One region of the Neobacillus pocheonensis genome, then DNA from elsewhere that is predicted to be linked to it. Evidence: riboswitches for the same ligand, from Rfam matches in the RefSeq annotation. Region 1 holds a riboswitch; each other region holds the start of a gene.

What was found. A riboswitch is a leader RNA that binds a small molecule or an ion and turns the genes downstream of it on or off. The one in region 1 is predicted to bind S-adenosylmethionine.
Region 2: linked by a shared signal. The riboswitch ahead of metK (methionine adenosyltransferase) and the one ahead of ABES02_RS12625 (sugar ABC transporter substrate-binding protein) in region 1 are both predicted to bind S-adenosylmethionine.
Region 3: linked by a shared signal. The riboswitch ahead of ABES02_RS11385 (methionine ABC transporter ATP-binding protein) and the one ahead of ABES02_RS12625 (sugar ABC transporter substrate-binding protein) in region 1 are both predicted to bind S-adenosylmethionine.
Region 4: linked by a shared signal. The riboswitch ahead of ABES02_RS11380 (O-acetylhomoserine aminocarboxypropyltransferase/cysteine synthase family protein) and the one ahead of ABES02_RS12625 (sugar ABC transporter substrate-binding protein) in region 1 are both predicted to bind S-adenosylmethionine.

The regions. Positions count from the first base shown of each region.
Region 1 is NZ_JBCNAD010000021.1:48,710-52,519, reverse strand. It holds gene ABES02_RS12625 (sugar ABC transporter substrate-binding protein) at 1-1,047, opposite strand, end outside; SAM riboswitch class I at 1,174-1,281, opposite strand; gene ABES02_RS12620 (MFS transporter) at 1,508-2,689, shown strand; gene ABES02_RS12615 (ketopantoate reductase family protein) at 2,730-3,647, opposite strand; gene yfkAB (radical SAM/CxCxxxxC motif protein YfkAB) at 3,729-3,810, opposite strand, start outside.
Region 2 is NZ_JBCNAD010000006.1:67,616-71,425, forward strand. It holds gene asnB (asparagine synthase (glutamine-hydrolyzing)) at 1-1,291, opposite strand, end outside; gene metK (methionine adenosyltransferase) at 1,526-2,725, opposite strand; SAM riboswitch class I at 3,009-3,136, opposite strand; gene pckA (phosphoenolpyruvate carboxykinase (ATP)) at 3,402-3,810, shown strand, end outside.
Region 3 is NZ_JBCNAD010000020.1:261,058-264,867, reverse strand. It holds gene sufC (Fe-S cluster assembly ATPase SufC) at 1-156, opposite strand, end outside; gene ABES02_RS11395 (MetQ/NlpA family ABC transporter substrate-binding protein) at 535-1,377, opposite strand; gene ABES02_RS11390 (methionine ABC transporter permease) at 1,393-2,061, opposite strand; gene ABES02_RS11385 (methionine ABC transporter ATP-binding protein) at 2,054-3,079, opposite strand; SAM riboswitch class I at 3,241-3,345, opposite strand; gene ABES02_RS11380 (O-acetylhomoserine aminocarboxypropyltransferase/cysteine synthase family protein) at 3,468-3,810, opposite strand, start outside.
Region 4 is NZ_JBCNAD010000020.1:257,241-261,050, reverse strand. It holds gene ABES02_RS11380 (O-acetylhomoserine aminocarboxypropyltransferase/cysteine synthase family protein) at 1-967, opposite strand, end outside; SAM riboswitch class I at 1,027-1,134, opposite strand; gene ABES02_RS11375 (hypothetical protein) at 1,205-1,537, opposite strand; gene ABES02_RS11370 (thioredoxin family protein) at 2,334-2,642, opposite strand; gene ABES02_RS11365 (toprim domain-containing protein) at 2,649-3,005, opposite strand; gene gcvH (glycine cleavage system protein GcvH) at 3,252-3,635, opposite strand; gene ABES02_RS11355 (arsenate reductase family protein) at 3,715-3,810, opposite strand, start outside.

The DNA of each region.
Region 1 (3,810 bases):
TGGTATGATTTTTGCGAGATTTACCATATTAACTGCTTCGTTAGAGTCCTGAACGTTTTTCTGTGACACGAGTGATGCTTCTAGGTCGTAGGTTTTTGGCGTTTCTTCCCCCGCTAGTTTTTTCGCTAGTAATCTCATATCGACTGCGCCAATAAGCTTAGGATCAACTGCAGCCGTATACTTCCAAGCACTGCCTTTTCTTTGAACTTCTTGAAGATCGGCATTGGAAACATCAATTCCATAAATTTTTACTTCTTCACGTCCCGCTTCCTTCAGAGCGCGGGCAGCACCAATGGCAAACGCATCCCAAGTCGCAAAAATCGCATCTAATTTTCCTTTAGGATACTTATTTAACATCGCCGCAACAGCATTTTGTGTTTGCACACTTGTGTCGGCAGACGCTACACCGAAGCGTTCGACCTCTTTAATACCAGGGTTTTTCGCAAGTACGTCCTGATAAACTTTATTTCTTCTCACCATTGGCGGGAAGCCGTCCACCCAAAGGTAGGCAATCTTAGCTTTTCCTTTTGTCTCTTTTACAAGCTGATCAAGTGCTAATGTTGCTAATGCTTCATCATCCTGTGAAGTCAGCGTTACCCCTTCTACTTCAGCAAGCTTGGGATTGGAGTCAAAAGCAACTACACTTTTTCCTTTTTCAACAATTTTCTTCACATCATTAATGGTAGCGTCGTCATCACCATGGGAAATAACAAATCCGTCATAATCCTGATCTAAAGCTTGATTGATCGCATCATGGAACTTTGCCGTGTCACCATTTGCAGTGAACACATCCACCTGAAAACCTAATGCTTGTCCTTCTTCTTTCGCACCAGCTAAGAATTGAGCAGTATGGTCGTCACCGCCAATTTTACGTATGACCTTGATTTTAACCGGATCACCTTTGGCAAATCGTTCAGGCACCCCTTCAAGCGATACATTTTTATTACCGCTTGCTTGCTTTGTTTCTCCACTTGATGCACATCCTGTAAGAAGAAGTGTAGCCGCTAGTGCTGAAACAAGTGTGCTTTTTAACAAATTTCTCTTCATGATGATAACTCCCCTTTTCTTTTTACGTAATTCTCGTTACTCCTATTGGAAAAGTCTGATTTTATTTAAAAAATAAAAAACCTCTCCAGAAAAGAGAGGTTTCATCACAATAAATGGACTACTCCTCTCTTATCTCTCAAAACAAAAACTTGTTTTGCAGGATTTAGCACCAATTCCTTTTGGAACGGTTGCTGGGCGTCATCGGGCCAGTCCCTCTGCCACTCTTGATAAGAGAACGTAAAATAATTTAATTGATTTAAAGTATTAAATTTAATTTAAACTCCCATTAACAAGTTGTCAATAGTATTATGAATATTTTTAATAAATAACTTTTTAAAAATATGTTTAATATTTGAATTATTGATTAACTTCGGTATTATTATATTTAGAGAACCGAAATATTTTTAAGAAAGAAGTGTTATGTACCGTGAATCAGCAGGATCGTGCAAAACGTAATTTAATGATTATGTGGTTTGCTAACTTTTTTGTTGCCGGAAGTATGACGATGGTCATGCCATTTATTTCACTGTACATTGAGTCGTTTGGAGATTTTTCAGAGAAATACGTACAACATTGGTCTGGGATCACGTTTGGAATAACGTTCGTATCAGCTTTTCTATTTTCGCCTATTTGGGGCAAAATTGGAGATCGATATGGGCGAAAAAAAATCCTCATCATATCTGGCCTTGGAATGGCATTCTCCATTTTCCTTATCGGCTTTGTCCATTCTGTCTGGCAATTATTGCTGCTACGCTTTTTCATGGGATTCTTTTCTGGCTTCATTCCGATGTCCCAGGCATTTATTTCAACTCAAACACCGAAACAGATTGCCGGCCGTGTCCTTGGAACATTGCAAACTGGCAGTATTACCGGTTCTTTATTGGGACCGATGCTAGGAGGAATATTAGCAGATTCACTGGGCTATGCCACCACATTTAAGTGGACCTCAATTTCTATTTTCATTTCTGCTCTGCTAGTTATTGCCACAAAAGAATTTCGGGTCGAAGTGAAAAAGGGATCAATAACAAGTTATTCGAGTAAAGAGGTGTTAAAGCATATTACCCGCAACCCTGTTTTATTAACCGTCCTTTTAATCTCTGCTCTCGTTCAGATTGCCCATTTTAGCATTCAGCCGATTTTGTCTTTATTTGTTAGTGACCTGCATGGAAAAACAAATGTTGCCTTTTATTCGGGAATTGCTTTTTCAGCAGCTGGACTTGGAAATCTAATGATGTCACGGAAATGGGGAAAGATTGCTGACAAATATGGTTATATCAAAATACTGGTTATTCTCCTATTCCTTGCAGGAGTGGTTTACTTACCAGGTGCAGCCGTAACCAGCCTATGGCAGCTCGTCATCATCCGTTTCGCGCTTGGTGTCACGATTGGCGGAATAATACCTGTCCGAATTGCTTACATTCGTCAGGAAGCTCCGATTGCCATGCAAGGTGAGGTATTGGGATATAACAATAGTCTGAGATTTCTTGGCAATATAATCGGACCAATGCTAGGCGGCTTCCTTTCCGGTTACTTTGGGTTTTCTGCGGTATTTATCAGTACTAGTGCATTATTGGTGATTAGCGGAATTATCTTGCTCGTATCTATGCAGCGAAATCCAAAGCTATTAAAACATACAGCCTAAAAACTCCAATAGAAAAGTCCCACATAAATGGGACTTTTCTTTATCTCAAATCTTTTTCATACACTTTTAAATTTGTATAAATGGCTTCTAAAATTGGGACAGAAATCTGTTCCTTTTTGGCAATCTCCAGTAAATATCCGTGCAAATGGTCGGCTTCAACAGGAAGCAATTTTTCCATATCTCTTTGCATCGAGGATTTCATCGAATACCCTAAACCTTCAATTTGTTTCAGTAATTGTGTTTCTATATTCTCAGGGAGTGGGGCCTCGATTCGTTTCATCAAGGAAACAATCTCTTCTATTAGCAAAGATATCGTTGCACGGCCACTTGGCTGTTCGAGGATAGGTCCAATCGGCGCTCTCATTAAAGTAGTAATTCCTGACATCGTTGAAATAAATAAATACTTATTCCATAGATCTTGGTTGATATTTTCACTTAACCGGTACTCTATCTTGGATCCACTAAAAGCATCTTCTATTTTTAATACTCGTACTGAGCGTTCACTTGAAAGTTCTCCAAAAACTAAATCATGCTTCGCACTTGTTTGAATGACTTTGCCGGTTTGATCAAGGGTCGTTTCAATAAAGCAAAGGCCCCCGATAACCCGCTCTTCCCCAAACGTTTCTTTCAATCTATCAATATGTAAAATCCCGTTTAACAATGGAAGAATGACCGTTTCTTGGCCGACATACGGTTTAATGCCCTCCATAGCTCCTTCAAGGTGATAAGCCTTTGTTGATAGTAAAATAACATCAAAAGCTTCCACTTCCTCACCGGCTAAAATAGTTTTCGGTTTAAAGGTCACATTTCCATGGACACTTTCGATGACAAGTCCTGTTTTCTCTAATTGCTTTTTTCTTCCCTCCCGGACTAAAAAGGTAACATCTTCCCCTTTTTCTTGTAACCGCCCGCCAAAATACCCGCCAACTGCACCAGCACCAACAACTAAAAATCTCATGAGAAAACTCCCTTCATCTAACTATAAATTTAGTATAAGGGAAGTTTTTTTTTCAGAAAATAAAAAAGCAGGGATTTCCTGCTATTTTACTAGATTAGTTTTCAATTTTGTGAATTCGGTTTCTCGATAATAACTATTCTTGACCAAAATATTAGGGCCGAGA
Region 2 (3,810 bases), on a different contig from region 1:
TAAACATTTTGGCATTACCAATATATCGCTCTTCCATTGGTGTTACTCCGCGTTCGATAAAGCTTTTACCCTTCGTACCTTCAGGCATTATATTCGCAATTCCTTTTAAAAGCCCTTTTCCGATTCTAGGAATTTTATTAAATACTTCTAATGATTGAGGTTCTCGGTAAATATTATACCCGCCGAATAATTCATCAGCACCTTCACCTGAAAGAACCACAGTTACGTGCTTCCGTGCTTCGCGGGCCACGAAATAAAGCGGCACACATGCCGGGTCAGCAAGCGGATCATCCATATGCCACATAATTTTTGGAACCTCATTCATGTATTCTTGTGGCGAGATTACATAGCTGATGTTTTCAACGCCAAGCTTTTCAGCCGTTTCTTTAGCTACATCTATTTCACTGAAGCCATTATGCTCAAAGCCTACAGAGAAGGTTTTAATCGCAGGGTGAAATTGTTTAGCAATTGACGCGATAATGGAAGAATCGATTCCGCCGGAAAGGAAGGAACCAACTGGAACATCGCTGCGCATATGCTTTTCAACTGAATCGAAAAGGATATCACGGATTTCTTTTTCGAAATCATTTTCTGATTTCTGAACCGGCTTAAATTGTGCCTTCCAGTAGCGCTTCATGTCCATTTTGGATCCGATTTTTTTCGTAAAATAATGTCCAGGCTCGAGTTTTTTAATTCCTTGGGATAAGGTATTAGGCTCAGGAACAAATTGATAAGTTAAATAGTGCTGTAAGGAATCATAATTTAGGACATCGTTTTCTAACGCAAGAAGAATACTCTTTTTCTCAGAAGCAAAGAAGGTTCTCTCACCGTCTTCTAAATAGAAAAAAGGTTTGATGCCAAATGGGTCGCGTGCCCCATAAAGTGTCTGCTCTTGTTTATCCCAAATAACAAACGCAAACATCCCGCGCAGCTTTTCCACTGCCTTTTCTTTCATGTGGCTGTAAAGAGCAATGATAACTTCTGTATCTGAACTCGTAGCAAATTTTAAGCCTTCTTGGATAAGCTCCGCGCGTAGTTCAACATAGTTATAAATCTCACCATTAAAAATGATCCAATAGCGTTCATTTTCATACGTTAGCGGCTGGTGCCCGGACTCAATGTCAATAATACTCAAACGACGGAAGCCGAATTGAATATGGTCATCGAAATAAAACCCATCATCATCAGGTCCTCGATGAGTTATAATATCGTTCATATTTTTAAATTGTTGTTTTTGTTCATTACTATAGCTCTGTGTTTTGTCGTGTACACAACCGATAAAACCACACATTATGTACCTCACCTACTCCATTCTAAATATCCTTAAACAAGGATGTTCTAAAAAAAACATACTCTCTAATACTAACATTATTTTTTAAAAATCGCACTGTGAACTAGAGGAAAATTCGAGTATAACCATTTTTCACGTCTTTCGGCCTACTTAAACATTTTATTCCGGATAACGAGGTATTGCAAAAAAACAAGAAAAAAGGAGCTACATGTAAAATGTAACTCCCGTTTGAAATTAGATATTTGCTTGCTCACGTAATGATTCAGCCTTATCAGTGCGCTCCCATGGAAGATCAACATCTGTGCGGCCAAAGTGTCCATAAGCAGCTGTTTGCTTATAGATTGGTCGGCGAAGCTCTAACATGTTTATAATTCCAGCTGGGCGAAGGTCAAAGTTTGCACTTACTAGATCCACCAAAACGTCTTCGCTTACTTTCCCTGTTCCAAAAGTGTCAACAGAGATTGATACTGGTCTTGCCACACCGATTGCATAGGCAAGCTGTACTTCAACCTTATCAGCAAGCCCTGCTGCAACGATATTTTTTGCTACATAACGTGCTGCATAAGCGGCAGAACGGTCAACCTTTGTTGGATCCTTACCAGAGAAAGCACCGCCGCCATGACGTGCATAACCACCGTAAGTATCAACAATGATTTTGCGGCCTGTTAAGCCGGCATCCCCTTGTGGTCCGCCGATTACGAAACGGCCTGTTGGGTTAATAAAGTATTTCGTGTTTTCATCGATTAGTTCTTGTGGAACTACTGGATTGATAACATACTCTTTTAAGTTGCGTTGAATTTGCTCTAATGCAACTTCAGGATGATGCTGAGTAGAAATTACAATCGTATCAATGCGAACTGGCTTATCGTTCTCATCATATTCCACTGTTACTTGTGTTTTACCATCTGGACGAAGGTAAGGAAGAAGTTCCTCTTTACGAACTTCTGTTAAGCGGCGTGCCAGCTTATGTGCAAGTGAAATTGGAAGAGGCATAAGCTCTTTTGTTTCATTACATGCAAAGCCAAACATTAAACCTTGGTCTCCTGCACCAATTGCTTCGATTTGCTCATCGGACATTAAACCTTCACGAGCTTCAAGCGCTTGGTCAACCCCCATCGCGATATCAGGAGACTGTTCATCGATTGAAGTTAAAACCGCACAAGTTTCAGCATCAAAGCCGTATTTTGCACGTGTGTAACCAATTTCTCGAACTGTTTCACGAACAATTTTTGGAATATCTACATAAGTAGAAGTTGTGATTTCCCCTGCAACTAGAACTAAGCCTGTTGTTACTGATGTTTCAGCCGCAACACGCGCATTAGCATCCTTCGCTAAAATAGCATCTAAAATAGAATCAGAAATTTGGTCACAGATCTTATCAGGATGACCTTCAGTTACTGATTCAGAAGTGAACAAACGACGTTTTGTTGACATCTGAATTCCTCCTATATTAATGAAATAAAGTGAGGTTATCTGTGTGGGGCTATGTATACCTTGCCGTTTAACCTCGGGTTGATACGGAACTCATTCCCTTAGTAGTATGAAATAAACACGGGTATTTTATTAAAAAACAATAGTTTTAATAATAAACCCGGCTAAAAATTCTCACGATGGAATAAAGAAAAAGCGATAATGTAACACGAAAATATTTTTGCATATAAAAAAACCTTCCATCTCATGAGGAAAGGTTGAATGCAAAATGTTTGCGTGCCTTTCACTCTTATCGTTCAAGGTCAAGCCTTGCCTCAGGTTTAGCACCTTTGCCCGAAAAAGGTCAATCTACTTCTTCGTTTGCAGGTTGCTGGGTTTCATAGGGCCTGTCCCTCCACCAGCTCGGGATAAGAGAGTATCCGTTCAAGGGTAAATCATACCCTACACTGTCGAACAATGTCAATGAATTTTTTCAAAACTTACGCTATCATTAAAGAATAAATTATGGTTATATTTGGAATTTTTATCCATTTTAGCATTGCTTTTTACTCATTTCATGAATAATGTATAAAATACAACTTTATTTCATCAATTAGTATAGACTAATGTTTTAAATGTGTTATACTAATCGATATAAAAATTGCCATTATAAAATTAATTTAAAAGGATGGTACATGAAATGAATTCTGTTCATATTCCAAATGAATTAAAAGAATTACTAAAAGAAAATAATGTTCAAGCGCAATTATCTGTTCCACAGCTAGTTGAAAAAATTCTAAGCCGTAATGAAGGAACTTTAACTTCTACTGGTGCCGTTCGTGTTTCAACTGGTAAGTATACAGGCCGGTCTCCCCAGGATAAATTTATCGTTGTCGAAAGTTCTACGAAAGATAAAATCGATTGGAATTCCAACCAATCAATTTCCGAAGAAGCATTTACCAATCTATATTATAAGGTATTAGATTACTTAAAGAAACAAAATGAGCTTTTTGTATTCAAAGGCTTTGCTGGAGCTGATAAGAAATCTCAGCTGCCAATTCAAGTGGTAAATGAGTTTGCTTGGCATAATTTATTTGCCCACCAGCTGT
Region 3 (3,810 bases), on a different contig from region 1:
CATGATAGCAGAAGATAAAGTCGATTTACCAGTTCCGTTAGGACCCATGATTGCGTGAATTTCTCCACCCTTTATTTCAAGGTTTACACCTTTTAAGATTTCTTTCCCATCAATTTCTACGTGTAAATCCTTGATAGTTAACGTTGATCCAGCCATATTTATACCTCCGAAAAGATTAATTTGTATCAATGTAGATCACGTGTGATCTGTAACTCAATTCTCATTTTATTCTCATTCCAATCTTATAACAAATGAAATGTATTAGCAACTCTAAAACAGTAAAAACCAAGCAGCTATTTTCATTAAGCAAGTCCTAAATGAGAATACAAAAAGGAATTTTACGATAATTCTGACAAATAACCTATTATGTAAAACACACTCGGTTAAAATAATACCTTATTTTTTTACCATTTGCCAAGGGGATTCAAGTTTAAAGTCTCTTGTATTTTTACCCATTTAGGTTGATTCATGTATTCTTACTTTCTTCCTATTTATATGAAAAAGCAGGCTGGACGCCTGCTTTCTCATCTTTTATTATTCAGAAACCGGTACAACGGCACCTTTGTATTTTTCAAGAATGAAGTCTTGGATTTCTTTTGAATGAAGTACCTCAACTAGAGCCTTGATTGCAGGTTTGTTTTCATCGCCCTTACGAACCGCGATTACGTTTACGTATGGTGATTCTTTATCTTCGATTGCGATGGAATCTTTAACTGGGTTTAGACCAGCATCAATCGCATAGTTGGAGTTGATTAGAACAGCATCGCCTTCGCCATTGTTATAGATTTGTGGTAATAATTTCGCTTCATAGTTAGCATCAAACTTTAATTTCTTAGGATTTTCAACAACATCTTTTAATTCAGCTTTTGTTTTATCAATTCCGTCTTTTAGCTTGATTAGTCCTTCTTTTTCAAGTAATGAAAGAAGACGGCCATGGTCAGCGACAGAGTTGCTCATAATTAGGTGTGCACCTTCAGGAAGATCGCTTAGTTTTTTGTATTTCTTAGAATAAATACCAATTGGCTCAATATGGATACCGCCAGCATTGACAAAACCATATCCAAACTCTTTATTTTGAGACTCTAAGTAAGGGATGTGCTGGAAGTAGTTAGCATCAAGTTCTTTTGAAGCAAGAGCTTTGTTTGGTAAAACATAGTCTGTGAATGTGGTTACTTTTAAATTAATACCTTTTTCTTTTAAAAGTGGTGCTGCCTTTTCAAGAATTTCTGCGTGTGGAACAGTTGATGCCCCGACAACTAATGTTGTTGTTTTGCTGCCCTTTTCAGTTGTGCTTTCGGACTTCTCTTCAGATTTACCGCAAGCCGCTAAAGCAAGTGCAAGTGTTAATGCTAAAAGTACTGTTAACCATTTCTTCATTTTAACCTCTCCTTTTTATCTTTTATCTAATTTTGAAGTGATGAAATCACCAATAAATTGAATCACAAACACAATAAGTAGAATGACGACTGTAGCCATAAAGGTGACATCATTTTGGTTTCGCTGGTACCCATAGTTGTAAGCGAGACTTCCCAAGCCGCCTGCCCCAATCGCACCCGCCATCGCCGTGTAACTGACAAGGGCAATCGCTGTAACCGTAATCCCTGAAATGAGTGCCGGCATTGATTCTGGAAGTAGTACCTTCCAAATGATGGTGCCAGTTGTTGCTCCCATTGAACGGGCTGCTTCAATAACCCCTTTATCAATCTCTCTAAGGCCAATTTCCACCATCCGCGCATAAAACGGGGCAGCCCCAATAATTAGTGAAGGCAAGGCGGCATTAACGCCAATCATCGATCCAACCAATATCGTTGTTAACGGAATTAATAACACGATTAAGATGATAAACGGTATGGAGCGGAAAATATTAACGATCGCACTGAATACCACGTTAATCGGTTTATTTTCCCATAGGTTTCCCTTTGAAGTAAGAAATAATATTAATCCGAGCAGGGTCCCTAAAATAAAGGTTGCTAGGACTGAAATCCCCGACATATAAAGGGTATTTTTTGTTTCCTGCCACAAAATTAGCCAATCAACATTTGGAAAATATTCTTTAATCATTTACAACCACCTCCACTCCAACCTGCTGCGACCGGATAAAGTCTACGGCTTTGTCGACTTCATGGTCATCCCCATCAAGATGAATAAAGAGGGTTCCATATGAACCGCTTTGCGTTTGCGAAATTTTCCCCTGCAAAATATTAACCGTCACGTTGTTATGACGAATTAAATTTGTAATCACTGGCTGCTCTGCTGATTCGCCAACAAAAGTTAACTGGACGATTTGTCCGGTATGGTATCGTTCAAGCAAATGATCAACAGTTTCCTTTGTTTCCTCCGGTTCTGTTACCTGTTGTACAAAGCGTTTGGTAATGGCCTGTTCTGGATTTTTAAATACATCCAATACTGGTCCAATCTCCACGACTTTCCCGCTTTCCATGACAGCTACCCGGTGGCAGATCTTTCGGATGACATGCATTTCATGCGTGATTAGAACGATTGTTAATCCAAGCCGTTTATTGATATCGACTAATAAGTCTAGGATTGAATCCGTTGTTTGAGGATCGAGCGCTGAGGTAGCCTCATCACAAAGTAATACCTTAGGGTTATTGGCAAGTGCTCTGGCAATACCGACCCTTTGTTTTTGCCCACCGCTAAGTTGAGAAGGATAAGCATTTTCTCTGCCTTCAAGACCAACCAACTTAATTAGCTCGTTAACTCTTTTTTGCCTTTGAGAGGCTGGGACTCCGGCGATTTCTAATGGAAAGGCAATATTATCGCTAACGGTTCTTGACCATAGGAGATTGAAATGCTGGAAAATCATGCTGATTTCCTGGCGCGCCTTCCTTAACTCGCTTCCCTTGATTTTTGAAATTTCGCGACCTGCCACCGTAACCGTACCATCCGTTGGAAGTTCAAGTCCATTGAGCATCCGGATTAAGGTACTTTTCCCTGCGCCGCTATATCCAATCACTCCGAAAATTTCTCCCTCTTTAATTTCTAGGTTGACATCATCAACTGCTTTTAGCTGCCCCTGTTTCGAAGGAAAGATTTTTCGGACATTTTTTATCGAAATCATTGAATGGTTTCACCTACTTTTTATCCTGTTTACTTAAAATTCTGAAATTGCAACCTACTACTTGAATATAGGGTTTGATTGTTCCATTGGAATGATTCCTATTTCAGGAAAATAAAAAGCCTTCCTGCGCAGGCAGAAAGGCATCATTAATATAATCCTTTCTCCCATCTCCCAAAGCAATCGCTTTGTGTGAATTGGCACCATTTCAATAAATTGACGGTTGCCGGGCTTCATCGGGCACATCCCTCCACCTCTCTTGATAAGAGCATCAAGCATCCTATATTCAATTAACACTTTAAATCGATTAAGTAATTATTTCACAAAAGCTATCGTAACACGGATAAAAAGGAGTGTCAATGAAATTTCTGAAAAAATAATTTAGGAAATTTTATACATTGGCCTTTATCGACGTTAACCCAGTTGACGCCTCAATCGCTGATTCTAAATCCTCAATTAGATCCTGAACATTTTCAATTCCAATCGATAAACGGATTAAGTCCTCTGATACACCAGCTGCTTTGAGTCCTTCCGCATCCAGCTGCTGATGTGTGGTACTAGCCGGATGAATGATTAAACTCTTTGCATCCCCAACATTAGCAACATGCGCCCATAATGAAAGAGCATCAATCAGTTTCGCCCCTGCTTCTTTTCCACCCTTAATACCGAAAATAACCATAGATCCCGCACCTTTTGGCAAGTACTTTTTAGCTAAATCATAATCAGGGTGTGAA
Region 4 (3,810 bases), on a different contig from region 1:
CTGGATAAGAGACCCACTCAACAGCGGGGTGATTTAACAAATATTCCACTACTTGATTAGTATTGGCCACATGCTCTTTCATGCGAACATGGAGAGTCTCAAGACCAAGCGTAAACAAGAAGGCATTTTGCGGACTTAAAGCTGGACCAAGATCACGTAATAATTGCACACGGGCTTTAATGATATAAGCAATGGCACCTAATGCCTCGGCATAAACAAGGTCATGATAGCTTGCATCTGGAGTAATGAAGCCAGGAAACTTTGGCGAATTCCAGTCAAACTTACCGCCATCCACAATGATTCCCCCTGTGGTTGTACCATTGCCTAAGAGCCATTTAGTTGCAGAATGGACAACAATATCTGCCCCATGCTCTATCGGTCGGCACAGGTAAGGTGTAGCAAAAGTATTATCAATAATTAACGGGACTCCGGCTTCATGTGCAATTTCCGCTACTTTTTCAATATCAAGTACGCGCAAGCTTGGATTACCAATCGTTTCAGCGAAGACGGCTTTTGTTTTTTCAGAAATAGCCGTGCGGAGGTTTTCTGGATTATCGGTATCCACAAATTTCACTTTAATTCCGTATTTAGGGAGAGTAACGGCAAATAAATTATAGGTTCCGCCATAGAGATTAGATGCTGCGACAATTTCATCGCCTGCTTCAGCAATATTCAAAATGGCGAGTGTAATGGCAGCCATCCCGCTTGCGACTGCTAGGGCGCCAACACCGCCTTCTAATAAAGCTACTCTTTCTTCAAAAACCGTGGTTGTCGGATTGTGAATACGTGTATATATGTATCCCGGTTCTGCTAAGCTAAACAAGTTGGCTGCATGTTCTGTGCTTTTAAATTGATAGGCATTGTTTTGATAAATCGGAACTGCACGTGCACCTGTCACTGGATCTGGAGCTAAACCGCCATGAACACTTAATGTTTCAAACCGATATTTTTTTTGATTTTCAGCCATTAGTCCCACTCCCTTTTAAAATAAATAACCCCCGCTTCAGTAAGAAGAGGGGGTCTCTCTTCTTATCTTCCAGAGCTTGGTCCGCTCTGCTGGATTTAGCACCGTGTTGTTGTCAAACCGGTTGCCGGGCATCATTGGGCCAGTCCCTCCGCCACTCTTGATAAGATTGATTTTTTAATTGGTAGAATATTCTATTTACATATTACCTGATCGTTAATTCCGAGTCAATACGTATGATTAAATTATTTTTGCAAAATCTTCCTGCGCCTTCGTAAGGTAAAATAGGGATTCAAGCAATAATGTGATTCTTAATGGAGTTGTTATGGTTAGTTGGAGGGTTCGTAATCTTTGCTTACCCTCGAGTAGTTGTGTCATGGCATGTAAATCGCCGCTTATTTCATATTTTGCGGGTTCATTTTGCAGGGTAAAAATGACTCCTTTTTTTATTACTAACTGGATGGATTGTTGGCTTGATACAAGGTTTACCCGTATATCTGCATCTTCAATCAATGGAAGGATATGCTCTTGTTGGCTTACTTTTTCCAGAAACTTATTGAAGGCCTCTATCATTTTCACCACTCCGGTCCAATGCTATTTCCTATACTATTCTTTCAGAAAGAGCTGTAATCCTTTTATTATTGCTCGACAGTTATTGCAGGGATTTCCTGAGAAATATGTCGAAAAACGTTCATACTTTGATAATTTCAATGTGTCCTTATCTAACGGTAAACTGGTTTGTAATGATTGTGGATACGAGGAAGGGCTTGACTCTGCGATTTTGCGAAGCGTGGAGGAAATTAAGCTGCTATTTCCAGATAAGAAAATTACTACTAATGTTGTACAGGAGTGGTGTGGGGTGGATTCAATGAAAACTATTCGGAGGGTTTTAAAGCGAAACTATTATGTTGTTGGAAAGAAAGAATATAGTTTTCTCGATTTAAAATGATACATCTACTCTGAACTTTTACGGTAACCGTTGGCTTTGCTTTTTCATTGTCACGGGCACTCTGAACCTCTCACAGTGACCGGTGGCTCTGCTTTTCTACGGTCACGGGCACTCTGAACCCCTCACAGTGACCGGCGGCTCTATTTTTTCTCTGGCACGGGCACTCTGATCCTTTCACAGTGACCGGCGGCTCTATTTTTTCTCTGGCACGGGCACTCTGAACCTCTCACAGTGACCGGCGGCTCTGTTTTTTCTCTGGTACGGGCACTCTGATCCTTTCACAGTGACCGGCGGCTCTATTTTTTCTCTGGCACCGGCACTCTGAACCTCTCAGAATAACAGGCACGACTTTTTTTAACCAGGAACGCCCACTATCACCCGTGACTCAAAAAAACAGATGCCTCAACCAGCATCTGTTTTTTAGCTTATATACTCTTTAATTTTATCTAACAAATACGGCACAGAGTGGAACGCATAAAGCGTTTCTCTCACCACCCCATTTTGCACGATAAGCAAACAAGGCACACTTTCAACCGCGAAGTCCAAAGCCAAATCTGGATAAAAATTTAAGTTCATTTTTCCACTTTTAATTTCAACTAATTCTTCAATTACTAGCAGCATTTTTGATGCAAGCTGGCAGGTTCCGCATAAAGGGGTATAAAAATATACCAACCCGGTTGCCTCCGATTCGAGGAAGGCAGTTAAATCACTTCTATTCCATTCATTCATTTTCAATTAGCTCATTTCTAAATACTCGGTATGAACGTCAATATTCGCCCCTAACAGTACAGTCGCTAGGTGATGTACTGGCGCGGTGGCTACTTCACGATACATCCGATCAATATATAAATGTTCCGCCTGAGGAAATTCCCGTTTAAATTGTTTGCGCAATTTCTCGCCGGCTTCGTCGGCATCCACCAGGATATAGACATCCTTGTCTTCAAGAAATTCAATCAATTCATCCAATTTTGTGATACTGATGGTTCCATTTGTACAAATGATTTCAACTGGTTCCTTTACGATACTCTTTACTTTATTTTTATCCGATTTTCCTTCGACAATAAGAACTTTGTCAACATACGAATCATTCATTATCCATCACCTATAAGAGAAGTTGTTTTATGTTAACATATTCCAAATTCCGTATAACGTGTGCCTGCTTCTAAGTACGTCAACTATATCATTATTGCCATCTTAAAAATAGGAATTAGCTCATGTCTGTATTTCGCTTGTCTTCACATTTTATTATAGCCTGCCCAAAATTAGTAGTAGAAAAAGTGGAAATTTATACTTATTCAATAGAAAAAGCACCCACATTGAGGTGCCTTTTGCAAAAAATTAGTCTTCTTTAATCATTTCATCGTATTGTTCAGCAGTCATCAGCTTGTCTAACTCACTGCTGTCGGATAGTTCAATTGTAATCATCCATGCTTTTTCATATGGTGATTCATTAACAAACTCAGGGCTGTCGCTTAAATCTTCGTTCACTTCAACGACCTTACCACTAACAGGAGCATAAAGCTCAGAAACAGTTTTAACAGATTCAACGCTGCCGAATGGCTCATCAGCGGTTACTACATCGCCAACTTCAGGAAGTTCAACGAAAACAATATCGCCTAACTCATGTTGTGCAAAGTCAGTGATCCCTACACGCACTTTTTCTCCTTCAACTTTTACCCATTCATGTTCTTCAGAATAACGTAATTCTTTTGGTGTACTCATTAGTTAAATCCCTCCAATAAATTTTCTCTTAAATCTATCATCGAAATAAATCGATTACCAGTTTCGCATGATGGCAACGTTACTTCAGCCACATTTTTTCAAACTCTTCATCTTTAAAGCCCACTGTAACATGCTCACCGTTAGATAAGATAGGACGTTTGATTAACATGCCGTC